Regions from separate parts of the Streptomyces sp. NPDC050085 genome, predicted to be linked through region 2. Evidence: riboswitches for the same ligand, from Rfam matches in the RefSeq annotation. Region 2 holds a riboswitch; each other region holds the start of a gene.
What was found. A riboswitch is a leader RNA that binds a small molecule or an ion and turns the genes downstream of it on or off. The one in region 2 is predicted to bind thiamine pyrophosphate.
Positions count from the first base shown of each region.

Region 1 (5,138 bases), on a different contig from region 2:
CCTGCCGTTCCTGCGGAACGCCCTGGCGGATCCCCCGGCGGGCGGCCCTGCGCCGCTCGCCGGCGGCCGGGGCGGCGGCTCGACCAGCCGCATGCCGCAGCTCGGCTACAACAGGCCGGGGTTCAGCAGCCCCGACGGCGGCGGCACCGCCACGGGACAGCGGGCCGGCTTCTCCAGCCCGGACTTCTCCAGCCCGGACTTCGGCGGCCCCGAACACCAGCCGGACTGACCCTCCGACGGGTGCACGGGGCCGTGACCACGGCTAACGGCTCGGGGCGATGTGCACGAAACCCCGAGCCCTCAGTCATGCCCGTACGTCGATCAGCGGGAGATCTAGTTGGCGATCGGCAGATAGACACGGTTGCCCGCGTCGGCGAACTCCTTCGACTTCTGCTCCATCCCCGCCTCGACCTCCGCCTTCGTCGAGCCGTGCTCGCGCCGGATGTCCTGCGAGATCTTCATGCTGCAGAACTTCGGGCCGCACATCGAGCAGAAGTGCGCGGTCTTCGCGGGCTCGGCCGGCAGCGTCTCGTCGTGGAACTCCCGGGCGGTGTCCGGGTCGAGGGCCAGGTTGAACTGGTCCTCCCAGCGGAACTCGAAGCGGGCGTCGCTCAGCGCGTCGTCCCACTCCTGCGCGCCCGGGTGCCCCTTGGCGAGGTCCGCCGCGTGCGCCGCGATCTTGTACGTGATGACGCCGGTCTTCACGTCGTCCCGGTTCGGCAGGCCCAGGTGCTCCTTGGGCGTGACGTAGCAGAGCATCGCCGTGCCCCACCAGGCGATCATCGCGGCGCCGATCCCGGACGTGATGTGGTCGTACGCCGGGGCGACATCGGTGGTCAGCGGGCCGAGCGTGTAGAACGGCGCCTCCTCGCAGATCTCCTGCTGGAGGTCGATGTTCTCCTTGATCTTGTGCATCGGGACGTGTCCCGGGCCCTCGATCATCGTCTGTACGTTGTGCCGCTTGGCGATGGAGTTGAGCTCGCCGAGCGTGCGCAACTCCGCGAACTGGGCCTCGTCGTTGGCGTCCGCGATGGAGCCGGGGCGCAGGCCGTCGCCGAGCGAGTACGTGACGTCGTACGCCGCGAGGATCTCGCAGAGCTCCTCGAAGTTCTCGTAGAGGAAGCTCTCCTTGTGGTGCGCGAGGCACCAGGCGGCCATGATCGAGCCGCCGCGCGAGACGATGCCGGTCTTGCGGTTGGCGGTCAGCGGCACGTACGGGAGGCGGACGCCGGCGTGGACCGTCATGTAGTCGACGCCCTGCTCGGCCTGCTCGATGACCGTGTCCTTGTAGATCTCCCAGGTCAGTTCCTCGGCCTTGCCGTCGACCTTTTCGAGGGCCTGGTAGAGCGGCACGGTACCGATGGGGACGGGGGAGTTGCGCAGTACCCACTCGCGCGTGGTGTGGATGTTGCGGCCGGTGGAGAGGTCCATGACGGTGTCGGCGCCCCAGCGGGTCGCCCACGTCATCTTCTCCACCTCCTCCTCGATGGACGAAGTGACCGCGGAATTGCCGATGTTGGCGTTGACCTTCACCAGGAACCGCTTGCCGATGATCATCGGCTCGATCTCCGGGTGGTTCACGTTGGCGGGCAGGACGGCCCGGCCCGCCGCGATCTCTTCGCGTACGACCTCGGGCGCGACGTTCTCCCGGATCGCCACGTACTCCATCTCCGGGGTGATCTCGCCCCTTCGTGCGTACGCGAGTTGGGTCACGGCCTGGCCGTCACGGCCCCGGCGGGGCTGTCGCGGGCGGCCCGGGAAGACCGCGTCGAGGTTGCGCAGACCGCCGCGCGGCGACGTGTGCTTGATGCCGTCGTCCTCGGGGCGGACGGGGCGTCCCGCGTACTCCTCGGTGTCACCGCGGGCGATGATCCAGTTCTCACGGAGGGGCGCGAGGCCCCTGCGGACATCGGTGTCGACGTTCGGATCGGTGTACGGGCCGGAGGTGTCGTACAGGGTCACCGACTGCCCGTTGGTGAGATGCACCTGACGGACCGGCACCTGGAGGTCGGGGCGCGAGCCCTCGACGTATCCCTTGTGCCAGCCGATGGACTTCCCGGCCTCGTCAGAGCTGTCGCCCTGGTTGGAGGCAGGCGTGCGTGCGTCCGTTGTGGTCATGAGACCTACTCCCTACGCCGGCATTACCCGGTAACAGGTTCGGCGGTCGACGCAGCCGTCCTCGTCCTGCGTGTTTCACGTGAAACACGCCTCGGTACGAAGGTCAGCGCCCTCTCAGCCCGGTGCTCCGAGCTCCCGCGTGTGCAAAGGTGCCTCCACGCTAGCGTCATGTCGGACGCGTTGAACAGAGGGCCCCTACCGTTCTTGCGATGATCGGGCGGTGACCACCACGCAGCAGCCCCCGCCCCCGCCGTCCGAACCGCCGCACGGGCCGGGCCCGTCGGGCATAGGGCACGGCGGCCACTCCCACAGCCACGGCCCTGCCGCGCCGGTCTCCAAGCACCTGCGCAAGGTCATCGCAGCGGTCCTGATTCCCTTCTCCGTGGCGGTCGTCGTGGGCCTCGCGGTGCTGTGGCCCGGCGGCGCCCCCGCGCACCAGCGCACCGGGGTCGGCTTCGACCGGCAGACGCAGCAGGCAACGGTGACCAAGGTCGAGAAGGTCTCCTGCTCGTCCGTGAACGCCTCGGGGGACACCCCGACCGGCGACACCTCCACGGCCGAGGGCTCGTCCGCCCAGCAACAGGCCGCCGGTACCTGCGAGAACGCGACGATCAGGGTGGACACCGGCAAGGACAAGGGCCGTACGTTCAAGGAGGTCGTCCAGCCGGACTCGCCCCGGCAGCTGCACGAGGGCCAGAAGGTGATCGTCGCCTACGCGCCCGACGCCCCGGCGAACCTGCAGTACTCGGTCACCGACGTGAACCGCAAGATCCCCATGGCCCTGCTGGCCGGAATCTTCGCCCTGGCCGTGGTCGTGGTGGGCCGGCTGCGGGGCGTGATGGCGCTGGTCGCCCTCGCGGTGAGCTTCATGGTGCTGACCTTCTTCATCCTGCCCGCGATCCTCCAGGGCTCAAATCCCTTGGTGGTCGCGGTCGTCGGGGCGAGCGCCATCATGCTGATCGCGCTCTACATGTGCCACGGGCTGACCGCCCGTACGTCCGTCGCCGTGCTCGGCACCCTCGTATCGCTGCTGCTCATCGGCCTGTTGGGCTCGTTGTTCATCGGCTGGGCCGCACTGACCGGCAACACGGACGACAACACGGGCCTGATCCACGGCCTGTACCCGGACATCGACATGAGCGGCCTGCTGCTCGCGGGCGTCATCATCGGCTCGCTCGGCGTGCTCGACGACGTGACGGTCACCCAGACGTCGGCGGTCTGGGAACTGCACGAGGCCAACCCCACGATGGGCTGGCGCGGCCTGTACCGGGCAGGCATCCGGATCGGCCGCGACCACATCGCGTCCGTCGTGAACACCCTGGTCCTTGCGTACGCGGGCGCGGCGCTGCCGCTGCTGCTGCTCTTCTCGATCGCGCAGTCCAGCGTGGTCGACGTCGCCAACAGCGAGCTGGTGGCGGAGGAGATCGTGCGCACGCTGGTCGGCTCGATCGGCCTGGTGGCCTCGGTGCCGGTGACCACCGCTCTTGCCGCGCTGGTGGTCTCCGCCGACCGGCCGGGGGCGCAGGAGCCCGCCCAGGCCGCTTCCGTACGTGCCGGCAGGGGCCGACGACGCAAGCGCTGAACGGCGCGGAGCTGCTCGGGTGCACCGCGCTGCCGAAGCGTTACGTCGGTCGGGCGCCGGACCCGGCCGGCCCCGGTCAGCCCGCGCTCTGCTCCTCGGCGAGGATCTTGTCGAGGGCCTCGTCGAGTTCGGCCTCGAAGTCGGCCAGGGCCTGCTCCTGGCCGAGCGGGACGAGCTTGTCCGTACGGTCGAGGAACGCGATCAGAGGCGCCACCCCGGCCCGGAACAGCGCCTGATCGCTGCCCACTTGGAGCCGGATGTGCACCTCACCCGGCAGCTCGCCGGTCCCGCCGCCCCCGGCACGCTCCACCGGAGAGATCCGCACATCGCCGTCGCCCGCTGCTCCGTTGACCCCGTCGACGAGGAGTTCCCGGCCGAACGCCCAGGTCACGGGCGCGTCTCCGGGAAGATGGAAGGTCAGGCGCACGGCGTACGGATCCCCGGCCTCGTACCGGAGCTCCACCGGAATGCGGAACGAGAGCTCCTCGGAGACGAGAAAGCTCATCATGACCTCTGCCTGAACTGCTTGTACCGACTCGCGCATCGCCTACCCCGTCAACTTGCCGTCGATTGGCCAGGAATGACCTTCCTGACACTGCTGGCATCTTGCTCAACGTATACGAAGGATCACAAGGAGTGAGTTTTCAGATGCTGATAGAGAAGGCGAGTGTCCCTACGAGCTTTCCGATCTCGTGCTGCAACTGGCGTGCGGCGGGCAGCAGCTTCTCGGCCTGCTGTGAAGGGAGCGAAATGGCCAAAGTCGCCGCGGTCGACCCGACCGTGATCGGGAACGCGGCGCAGGCGGTGCCGAGCGCGTACTCCTGACGCTCGATGACGGGCTCCATCCGCCCCACCGTCATCAGCTTGCGCAGCAGCGAGCGGTCGTCACGGACCGAGTACGGGGTGATCGACCGGGCGGGATAGCGGTCGAGGTGGTCCTTGCGGGCCTCCTCGTCGAGCTGGGACAGCAGGCACTGGCCGATCGCGTGGGCGTGCCCGGTCTCGCGGAAGTCCGCCCATTCCTCGACGGCCGGATTGGCCGGAGTGTCGGCGACGGCGATGATCTCGATCTCGCCCTCGCGGTAGATCGCGAAGTAGACGGGAACACCGATGGTGTCCCGCCAGTGCCGCAGCGCCTCAGTGATCATGCCGCGACGATTCTGCTGCGCTCCGCTGCTGCTCAGCCGCTCGGTCGCGTCGCCGAACATGAAGACGCCCTTCTCCTTGCGGAGATAACCCTCGTGGGCGAGCGTGCGCAGCAGGTGGTACGCGGTGGGGAGGGCGAGGCCGGCCTCCCGGGCGAGCTGCTTGGCCGGGGCCCCCTCCTCGTGCGAGGCGACCGCCTCGAGCAGCCGCATCGCTCTCTGGACAGAGCCGATGAGCGTCTGCGGGGCTGCGGGGTCCGCCGTGGCCAAGGTTCCCTCCCGGTACGCGTGGG
Region 1 covers NZ_JBITJZ010000003.1:596,305-601,442, reverse strand. The annotation lists gene ACIBUY_RS15185 (hypothetical protein) at 1-229, shown strand, start outside; gene thiC (phosphomethylpyrimidine synthase ThiC) at 334-2,118, opposite strand; TPP riboswitch at 2,111-2,267, opposite strand; gene ACIBUY_RS15175 (YibE/F family protein) at 2,339-3,700, shown strand; gene ACIBUY_RS15170 (SsgA family sporulation/cell division regulator) at 3,777-4,244, opposite strand; gene ACIBUY_RS15165 (IclR family transcriptional regulator) at 4,345-5,058, opposite strand.
Region 1: it holds a riboswitch for thiamine pyrophosphate, as region 2 does, so the genes downstream of both, thiC (phosphomethylpyrimidine synthase ThiC) here and ACIBUY_RS30015 (thiamine ABC transporter substrate binding subunit) in region 2, are expected to answer to the same signal.

Region 2 (5,138 bases):
CGGCGACATGCCCTGCAAGTGGTGCGACGCGTTGATCGACCAGGAGGGGCGGCGCAAACCGCGGCTGTACTGCCGGACGGGACACCGTTGGAAGACGTACGGGTCGCGGGTCGTCGGCGTGATCGGGGCGATCCTGGACTGAGCTGCGGCTGATCCGGGGCGTGCGACACTGGTACGGCCATGCCTAAGCCCGGAGAACTCACATTCGTCGCCCCGCGCGGAGCCAAGAAGCCGCCGCGGCACCTTGCCGACTTGACGCCCGCCGAGCGGAAAGAAGCTGTTGCCGCGATCGGCGAGAAGCCGTTCCGCGCCAAGCAGCTGTCGCAGCACTACTTCGCGCGGTACGCGCACGATCCGGCGGAGTGGACCGACATCCCGGCCGGGTCGCGGGAGAAGCTGCGCGAAGCGCTGCTGCCCGAGCTGATGACCGTCGTGCGGCATCTGTCGACCGACCAGGACACCACCCGCAAGACCCTGTGGCGGCTGTTCGACGGGACGCTCGTCGAGTCCGTGCTGATGCGGTACCCGGACCGGGTCACCATGTGCATCAGCTCCCAGGCCGGATGCGGGATGAACTGTCCGTTCTGCGCCACCGGGCAGGCCGGTCTCGACCGGAATCTGTCGACCGGTGAGATCGTGCATCAGATCGTCGACGGGATGCGGGCCCTGCGGGACGGCGAGATCCCGGGTGGGCCTGCCCGGCTCAGCAACATCGTCTTCATGGGCATGGGCGAGCCGCTCGCCAACTACAAGCGGGTCGTCCAGTCGATCCGCGCGCTCACCGATCCCGAGCCGGACGGTCTCGGGCTCAGCCAGCGCGGCATCACCGTGTCGACCGTGGGCCTCGTGCCCGCCATCCACCGGTTCTCCGACGAGGGCTTCAAGTGCCGCCTCGCCATCTCGCTGCACGCCCCGGACGACGAGCTGCGCGACACCCTCGTACCCGTCAACACGCGGTGGAAGGTGCGGGAGGTGCTGGACGCCGGATGGGAGTACGCGGCCAAGTCCGGTCGCCGGCTGTCCATCGAGTACGCGCTGATCCGCGACATCAACGATCAGGCGTGGCGCGGTGACCGGCTCGGGCGGCTGCTCCGCGGCAAGCCGGTCCATGTGAACCTGATTCCGCTGAATCCGACTCCTGGGTCGAAGTGGACCGCGTCGCGGCCCGAGGACGAGAAGGCGTTCGTCGAGGCCATCGCCGCGCACGGGGTGCCGGTGACCATCCGGGACACCCGTGGCCAGGAGATCGACGGGGCGTGTGGTCAGCTCGCCGCGACCGAGCGGTAGCCTTACGGCGTAAGTACATCTGCATATTCCGACAGGGGAGCGCCACAGCGCTGAGAGTGCGGCAGCCATACAGGGGCGGGCCGCAGACCCTCTGAACCTTGCCCAGGTCATTCTGGGTAGGAAGTTCGGACACCACTCAAGCTGTTGCGCCCTGCCCGGAAGCTTTGGAGACAAGGCTTCCGGGCAGGGCCGCGTCTCTTCCTGGTCACCCCCAGGAGGAAAACCAGTGAGCAAGAAGACGAAGGCAACGACGACGTACACAGCTGTTGCCGTGGGGCTCGGGCTCGTCGTGCTGTCCGCGTGCGGGTCGCAGTCCAGCGGGTCGGGCGGGTCCGACTCCAAGACCGTGACCCTCGTCAGCCACGACTCGTGGGCCGTCTCCAAGAACGTACTGAAGGACTTCGAGAAGAAGTCCGGCTACCAGGTGAAGGTCCTGGAGGACGGCGACGCCGGGCAGGCCGTCAACAAGGCGATCCTGTCCAAGGGCAATCCGCAGGGCGACGTCTTCTTCGGCGTCGACAACACCCTGCTGTCGCGGGCCCTCGACAACGGGATCTTCGCTTCCTACAAGGCCAAGGGCCTGGAGGACGTCGAGAGCCGGTACCGGCTCGATGCCGGGAAGGATCGTGTCACTCCCGTCGACACCGGCGACATCTGCGTCAACTACGACAAGAAGTATTTCGCGGAGCACAAGCTGACTCCGCCGGCGTCCTTCGCCGATCTCGCCAAGCCCGCGTACAAGAACCTGCTCGTCACCGAGGACGCCGCCACGTCGTCGCCGGGCCTCGGCTTCCTGCTCGGCTCGGCCGCGAGCTACGGGGACGACGGCTGGCAGGCGTACTGGAACAAGCTCGTCGACAACGGCGTGAAGGTCGTCTCCGGCTGGGACCAGGCCTACAACGAGGAGTTCAGCGGCAGCGCCGGCGGCAAGAAGGCCGGGGGAGAGCGGCCGCTCGTCGTGTCGTACGCGTCCTCGCCGCCCGCCGAGGCGATCTACTCGGACCCGCAGCCGGCCACGTCGCCGGTCGGTGTCGCGACCGGCACCTGCTTCCGGCAGGTCGAGTTCGCGGGCGTGCTCGACGGGGCGAAGAACGAGAAGGGCGCCCGGGCGTTCGTCGACTTCCTGATCTCCAAGGAGTTCCAGCAGGACATGCCGCTCAACATGTTCGTGGACCCCGTGACCAAGAGTGCCGTCGCGCCCGCCGATTACAAGAAGTACGCGGTGAAGGTCGACAGCCCCGAAACCATGAGCCCCCGCAAGATCGCGGACAACCGTGACGACTGGGTCAAGTCGTGGACCTCGATCGTCAGGAAGTGACCGCCAAGACCGCCAAGACCGCCAAGACCGCCAGGACCTGGGACGTGCCCCGGGTGCGTACGGGGAACGCGGCGCGGCTCGGCCTGATGGCCGTGCCCGTCGTGTTCTTCGCCGTCTTCTTCGCGTACCCGGTCGTCGCGATCGTGCGGCGCGGTCTGTACGTGGGCGGGGACTGGCAGGTGGGGCGCATCGCGGACGTGCTCGGGCAGTCGGACATCCGGCACGTGCTGTGGTTCACCGTGTGGCAGGCGCTCGCGTCGACTGCCCTGACGCTGCTGATCGCGCTGCCGGGCGCCTACGTCTTCGCCCGGCTCGACTTTCCCGGCAAGCAGGTGCTGCGCGCCGTCGTGACCGTGCCGTTCGTGCTGCCGACCGTCGTCGTGGGCTCCGCCTTCCTGGCGCTGGTCGGCAGGGGAGGGCTGCTCGACGACCTGTGGGGGGTGCGGCTCGACACCACGGTGTGGGCGATCCTCGCCGCGCACGTCTTCTTCAACTACGCCGTCGTCGTACGGACCGTGGGCGGCCTGTGGGGGCAGCTCGATCCGCGGCAGGAGGAGGCCGCGCGGATGCTCGGCGCCTCGCGGCTCGCGGCGTGGCGGAAGGTGACGCTGCCCGCTCTCGGGCCGGCCGTGGCGGCAGCCGCGCTCATGGTCTTCCTGTTCACCTTCACCTCGTTCGGCGTCGTGCAGATCCTCGGCGGGCCCGGCTTCTCGACCCTCGAGGTGGAGATCTACCGGCAGACCGCCGAGATCTTCGACCTGTCGACCGCCGCCGTGCTGACGATCGTGCAGTTCGCGGCCGTCGGACTCATCCTCGCCGTGCATGCGTGGAGCGTGCGGCGGCGGGAGAGCACGCTGCGGCTCGTCGACGCCGCGCACACCGCGCGGCGGCCGCGCGGGGCCGCTCAACGGACCCTGCTCGCCGGGGTGTTGGCGACCGTGGCCGTGCTGATCCTGCTGCCCCTTGGGGTGCTGGTGCAGCGGTCGCTGGACACGCCGGGCGGTGTCGGGTTCGCGTACTACCGGGCGCTCGGGAACGCCGACGGCGGCACCTTCCTCGTCCCGCCCGTCGACGCCATCTGGAACTCGCTCGAGTACGCCCTCGCCGCCACCGCCATCGCGCTCGTCATCGGCGGGCTCGCCGCGGCCGCCCTCACCCGGCGGGCCGGACGCCTGGTGCGCGGGTTCGACGCGCTCCTGATGCTGCCGCTCGGGGTGTCCGCCGTGACCGTCGGCTTCGGGTTCCTCATCACGCTCGACAAGCCGCCGCTCGACCTGCGGGCCTCCTGGATCCTGGTCCCGCTCGCCCAGGCACTGGTCGGCGTGCCCTTCGTCGTACGCACCATGCTGCCCGTCCTGCGGGCGGTCGACGGACGCCTGCGCGAGGCCGCGGCCGTGCTCGGGGCCTCCCCGCTGCGGGCGTGGCGCGAGGTCGATCTGCCCATGGTGCGACGGGCGCTGCTGATCGCGGCCGGGTTCGCCTTCGCCGTGTCCCTCGGCGAGTTCGGGGCCACCGTGTTCATCGCGCGGCCCGACAACCCGACCCTGCCGGTGGCCGTGGCGCGGCTCCTCGGCCGGGCCGGTGACCTCAACTACGGGCAGGCGATGGCCCTTTCGACCGTGCTGATGCTCGTCTGCGCGGTCTCGCTGTTGCTGCTGGAACGCATGCGGCCTGCCAAGGCCTCGACCGGGGAGTTCTGATGACGGCCCTGCTGACCCTGGACGACGCGACCGTACGGTTCGGTGGGCGCGCCGTGCTCGACACGGTGGACCTGGAGGTCGCCGAGCACGAGATCGTGTGCGTCCTCGGGCCGAGCGGCAGCGGAAAGTCGACGCTGCTGCGGGCCGTCGCCGGCCTCCAACCCCTCGACGGGGGGCGGGTGTTGCTCGGCGGCCGTGACCAGCGCGGGGTGCCCGCGCACAAGCGGGGCGTGGGTCTGATGTTCCAGGACCACCAGCTGTTCCCGCAGCGGGACGTCGGCGGCAACGTCGCCTTCGGGCTGCGGATGCACGGCGCACCGAAGGTCGAACAGGGCGCGCGCGTAAGGGAGTTGCTGGAGCTCGTCGGGCTGCCCGGGGCCGAGCGCCGGGCCGTCTCCGCGCTGTCCGGCGGCGAGCAGCAGCGTGTCGCGCTCGCCCGGGCCCTCGCGCCGCGGCCCCGGCTGCTGATGCTGGACGAGCCGCTCGGCCAGCTCGACCGGTCCCTGCGCGAGCGCCTCGTCGTCGAACTGCGGGAACTGTTCGGGGAGTTGGGGACCACCGTCCTCGCCGTCACGCACGACCAGGGCGAGGCCTTCGCGCTCGCCGACCGGGTCGTCGTCATGCGCGACGGGCGCATCGCCCAGTCCGGCACGCCGCTCGACGTGTGGCAGCGGCCCGCGGACGAGTTCGTGGCGCGCTTCCTCGGCTTCGACAACGTCGCCGAAGCCACCGTCTCCGGCGACGTGGCGGACACCCCGTGGGGCAAGGTGCCGGTGCCGGCGGGCACGGCGCAGGGCGTCGGCACGATCCTCGTCAGGCCCGCGGGCGTACGC
Region 2 covers NZ_JBITJZ010000009.1:158,126-163,263, forward strand. The annotation lists gene ACIBUY_RS30005 (hypothetical protein) at 1-142, shown strand, start outside; gene rlmN (23S rRNA (adenine(2503)-C(2))-methyltransferase RlmN) at 181-1,287, shown strand; TPP riboswitch at 1,311-1,428, shown strand; gene ACIBUY_RS30015 (thiamine ABC transporter substrate binding subunit) at 1,514-2,605, shown strand; gene ACIBUY_RS30020 (ABC transporter permease) at 2,581-4,305, shown strand; gene ACIBUY_RS30025 (ABC transporter ATP-binding protein) at 4,305-5,138, shown strand, end outside.

Region 3 (5,138 bases), on a different contig from region 2:
ACCCTGCTGCCGCCGCCCGGCGACCCGGTCCTGTTCACCACCTCGGGCATGCACCCCCTCACCCCGTACCTGGAGGGACGGCAGCATCCGCTCGGGCAGCGCCTGGTGAACGTCCAGCGCTGCCTGCGCACCACCGACCTGGAGGAGGTCGGCGATGCCACCCATCTGACCGTGTTCGAGATGCTCGGCACCTGGTCGCTCGGCGACTACGAGGGACCCCGGAGCCTGGAATGGGGATACGACCTGCTCACGGAGGGGCTCGGCGTCGACCCGGACCTGATCCACGCCACCGTCTTCGGCGGCGACGGCCAAGTCGGCCTCGACACCGCCTCGTTGGAGGTGTGGCAGCGGCGCGGCGTCCCCGTCGAGCGGACCGTCGAGGACAACTGGTGGTCCAACGGCCCGACCGGCCCCTGCGGACCCGACTCGGAGATCTTCGTGTGGACCGGCGACACCCCGCCGCAGTCGACACCCACCCGCGACGACCGCTGGGTCGAGGTCTGGAACCACGTGATGATGCGTCACCGACGCCTGGGCGACGGCACGTTGGTGCCCCTGCCGCAGCGCAACATCGACACCGGGCTCGGCCTCGAGCGACTCCTCGCCCTGCTCCAGGGCGTCGACTCGGTCTTCGAATGCGACGTGTTCACCCCCTGGCGAGAGCGCCTGCCCGGACTGTGGCACCTCGACGAGCCGTCGCTGCGCCTGGTCAGCGACCACCTGCGGTCGGCCGTCGTGGTGACCGGGGACGGCGTGCGCCCCGGCAACACCGGCCGCGCCTACGTGCTGCGCCGCCTGATGCGGCGCGTCCTCACCACGCTGTGGCGCGACGACCCGACCCGCCAACTCACCGACCTGCCCCAGGAGTTGGTGCGGCACACCCTGGACCACTTCCGGCAGTCGGCCGACCCGGACGAGGTGCGCCGCGTCCTGCTCGACGAGGAGCGCCGCTTCGGCGAGCTGCTGCAGCGCGGCCGGCGGATCCTCGACCGCCCCCGGTTCCGCGGCCCCCTCGACGAGGAGGACTTCCACTACCTCCACGACACGCACGGACTGCCACGGGACCTCGTCGTGAGTCTGCGGGGCGACAACTGACCGGAGTGGGCCGCCCGTGACGGGGTAGGCGCAGCGCGTACGAGCTGCGACGCGTGGGCGGCTCACGGCCGAGGGGTTGACCATGGAGCCAGCACGGACGCGTTTCCCGGCGCGCTGGGAGGACGGCGGCGTCCTGGTCGTGGACGTCGTCGGCGAGTTCGGCAGCAGCGCCGCGACCGAGCTCGGCGACCTGCTGAAGCGCATGGGCGCAACCGGACAGCGGGCCTACGTCGTGGACTTCGGCGCCGTAGGACGCTGCGGGCCCGGCGCCGCCCGGCAGTTCGTGGAGACCGCCTCGCGGGCGCTGCCGGCCGACGGGGTCCTCGCGGTCGTCGCGGGAGCCGCCGCCCGGCCCGCCCTGACCACTGCCGGGGCGGGCGACGTCACCGGCGGCCTCCACGACGTGGCCGCACACGCGATCGGCGCCTGCCTGGCCCGCGCGTCCCAGGCCCCGGCCTGACCGGGGGCCGGTCTTCGAACTGGGAGCCCGTCAGTCGTCCAGCGCTGCCCGAACCGCCGCCTCCGCATGCAGCCGCGCGGTGGGGAAGACCGGGACCGGGCTGTCCCCGGCGCCGATCAGCAGCTCGATCTCGGTGCAGCCGAGGACGATCCCCTCGGCGCCGGACGCGACCAGATCGGCGATGACCTCCTGGTACGCGGCGCGCGACGCGTCCCGTACGACACCGAGGCACAACTCCTCGTAGATCACGCGGTGGACGAGTGCCCGCCCCGCGTCGTCCGGGACGCGGACGTCCAGGCCGCCCCGCGCGAGCCGGCCGCGGTAGAAGTCCTGCTCCATCGTGAACGCCGTGCCCAGCAGCCCGACCCGCTTCACCCCCGCCGCGCGTACGGCGTCGGCGGTCGCGTCGGCGAGATGGATCAGCGGCACGGCGGTGGCGGCCTGCACCTGGTCGGCGACCTTGTGCATCGTGTTCGTGCACAGGAGCAGCAGATCGGCGCCCGCCGCCTCCAGGCGTCGCGCGGCCTCGGCGAGGATCCGGCCCGCCTGCTCCCAGTCGCCCTCGACCTGCAGCCGCTCGATCTCCGCGAAGTCGACGGAGTAGACGACGCAGCGCGCCGAGTGCAGCCCGCCGAGACGGTCCCGCGTCAGCTCGTTGAGGAGGCGGTAGTACTCCGCCGTCGACTCCCAGCTCATCCCGCCGATCAACCCGATGGTTCTCATCGGCTAATGTTCGCACCCGTACTGCCCGACACGGGGTGCCCCGCACATGCGACGGGGCTGAGATCACACCCGTAGAACCTGAACCAGTTAGCACTGGCGGAGGGATGTCAGCGATGTCGATACCGCACGTTTCCACGGCCTTCGAGGCGGGCCGGTCGGCCGCGCCGGGGGACTGGCGCCCCGAGGCACGCGGCATAGCACCGGTCTGCGAGAGCGACCGGTACGGCGGTGCCGGACGGCTGTTCACCGTCTGGTTCGCCCCGAACCTCACCATGAGCGGCGTCTTCACCGGGACCGTCGGCATCGCCCTCGGCCTCGACTTCGCGACGGCACTCGCCGCCGTGCTCGCGGGCACCGTCATCGGCGCCGTGCCCACCGCCTACCTGGGGACGTGGGGCCCGCGCACCGGCGCCGGCCAACTGCCGCTCGCCCGGCTCGCGTTCGGGCGCGCCGTCGTCGTTCCCGGCGCCCTTCAGTGGCTGTCGTCCATCGCCTGGGACGCGCTGATCGGCCTGTTCGGCGGCGACGCCCTCGCCCGGCTGTGCGGCTGGCCGTTCTGGCTGGGGGCCCTCGTGATGATGGCCGCCCAAGGGGCGTTCGGCGCGCTCGGCTACGAGGCGATCCACCGCCTGCAGAAGGGGATGACCGCCGTGCTCGCCGTCGCGTTCTGCGCGCTCGCGGTGCGCCTCGCGCACGCCGGCGTCACGCCTGCCGGGCACGGGTCCGCGCACGGCGCCGACCGCGTCGGGGCGTTCGTCCTGACCGCCACCATCGCGTTCAGCCTGTCTGTGTCCTGGGCGCCGTACGCCAGCGACTTCAGCCGCTACCTGCCGCGCACCACGTCCTCGGCCCGCATGTTCTGGTACACCCTGTGCGGCATCGTCGTCTCCTTCACCGCCGTGGAGGCGCTCGGCCTGTGGGGCGCCTCCGTCTTCACCGACCAGACCGCCCAGGGCGTCGACACCCTGCTCGGCGGCGGCGTGATCGGCTCGCTCGGACTGCTCGCCGTGGCGCTGGCCGCGCTGTGCAGCAACGCCATGAACGACTACAGCGGCTCGCTCGCGCTCCAGGTCGTCGGCGCCCGCGTGCCGCGCCCGCTCGCCGCCGCACTCGCCGCGCTCCTCGGATTCCCGCTGGTGCTGTGGATGCACGCCGCCGACACCGCGGCCCGCTTCCAGAACGTGCTGCTGTTCGTCGGCTACTGGATCCCCGGCTTCGTCGCGGTCGTCGTCGTGGACTGGCTGGCCCGCACCCGCGCACGCGGCGGCGCCCCCGTCGACCTCGCGGCCGAACAGGCCCATGCGCAGCCGGTGTTGCCCGCCCTGACGGCGTTCCTCGCGGCCTTCGCCGCCACCGTTCCCTTCATGAACACCGCCCTGTACGTGGGACCCGTCGCCGAAGCGCTGCACGGCGCCGACCTCGGCTACTACGTCGCCTTCGTCACCGGGCTCGTCCTCTACGCGCCGTTCAGGCTGCGCCGCGGACAGACGCGGAGCCCCGCCGCGTCGAGCCGGACCTGAGGGCGGCAGTCGAAGGCCCTGTCCAGGGCGCGGGTGACGGCGGGCGCGACGGACCGGATGCGGAACCAGGCCGGGTCGATCACCGCGTAGCGCGCGGCCGGATCGTCCAGACAGCGCAGGTTCTCGCGGAAGCTCGTCAGGCGCGTCACGGCCCGGTCGTAGGACGTGCGCTGGAGGAAGACGGGCGACGGGTAGCGGCAGTGCGTCGGGTTGCCGAGCTGGTAGCCGATGTCGCCGAAGGCCAGGTACACGACCGGGGTGCGGGCGCCGATCCCGGCCCGCAGCGCGGCCAGTTGGGGCTCCAGGCTCTCGCGGGCGTGCAGGCGAGAGAGCGCGGTGTACCCGGCGTGCCGGACGTCGAACGAGTACGGCGCGGTCGGCCACGCGGGCACGGCGGCCGCCAGCGCGAACACCGCGACCGGGACGGCCGCGCGGGACAGCAGGGGAGGGGCGCTCCGGACGCCGCGCGGACGGACGACCACGAGCCACAGCGCCGTCCCGGCCACGACCGCGCACAGGGCGGCATCGACCGGGATCCCGTGGGACGTGCGCCAGGCGAGCGGCCGCGCCGCCGTGAGCGGGGCGGCCACCCCGAGCCCGGCCGTGGCCAGTAGCAGCGGCAGCACCGGACGCCCGGCGCGCACACCGTGCCGGACGACGGCCAGGGCCCACAGGGCGGCCGCGAGCGGAACCACTGCGGCCAAGTGGTAGAGGAAGTACTGCCCTTGGACGACGAGCGCCGCGACCACACCGGCCAGGCCCGCGCCGACGAGCAGCGGCCAGGCCCGGGCGGCACGCGGCGTCCCGGCGGTGCGCATCAGCACCACGACGCTGACCGGCAACAGGGCCACGACGGGCACGAGCAGGGCCTCGTTCGCCAGGACGAGCACCAGCGAACGCACCTGCCCGGACCCGAAGCCCGTACGCATCACACTCTCCGGATTGAGCGCGGAGAACTCCCGCAGCCAGCGCCACTCCCGCGGCTCCACGTACGTCGCCAGGGCCGGCCCGGCAGGGGTGGCGACCAGGGCCCAGGCGGCAGCGGCCAGGGCGCGGCGCCGGTCCAGGACCGCGACCACGCCGAGGCCCAGCAGCGCGGTCGGCGCGGTGGTGTACTTCATCAGCACCGCCAGGGCGAGCAGCAGCCCGGCCGGTGCCGCGCCAAGGAACCGGCCGCGCGCGGTGAGCGCGGCGCCGACGGCCGCCGTGGCCAACACCGCGGCCAGCCACTCCGGTTGGAGGAAGTCCCAGGCCGGAGCGGCGATCAGCGCGACGCCGACAGCGCCCGCGACGGCACCCGCCTCCCGGCGCGGCAGCCGCGTCGCGAGCCCGCGGCGCAG
Region 3 covers NZ_JBITJZ010000006.1:331,974-337,111, reverse strand. The annotation lists gene ACIBUY_RS24625 (alanine--tRNA ligase-related protein) at 1-1,095, shown strand, start outside; gene ACIBUY_RS24620 (hypothetical protein) at 1,178-1,555, shown strand; gene ACIBUY_RS24615 (aspartate/glutamate racemase family protein) at 1,586-2,278, opposite strand; TPP riboswitch at 2,300-2,400, shown strand; gene ACIBUY_RS24610 (purine-cytosine permease family protein) at 2,383-3,798, shown strand; gene ACIBUY_RS24605 (hypothetical protein) at 3,735-5,138, opposite strand, start outside.
Region 3: it holds a riboswitch for thiamine pyrophosphate, as region 2 does, so the genes downstream of both, ACIBUY_RS24610 (purine-cytosine permease family protein) here and ACIBUY_RS30015 (thiamine ABC transporter substrate binding subunit) in region 2, are expected to answer to the same signal.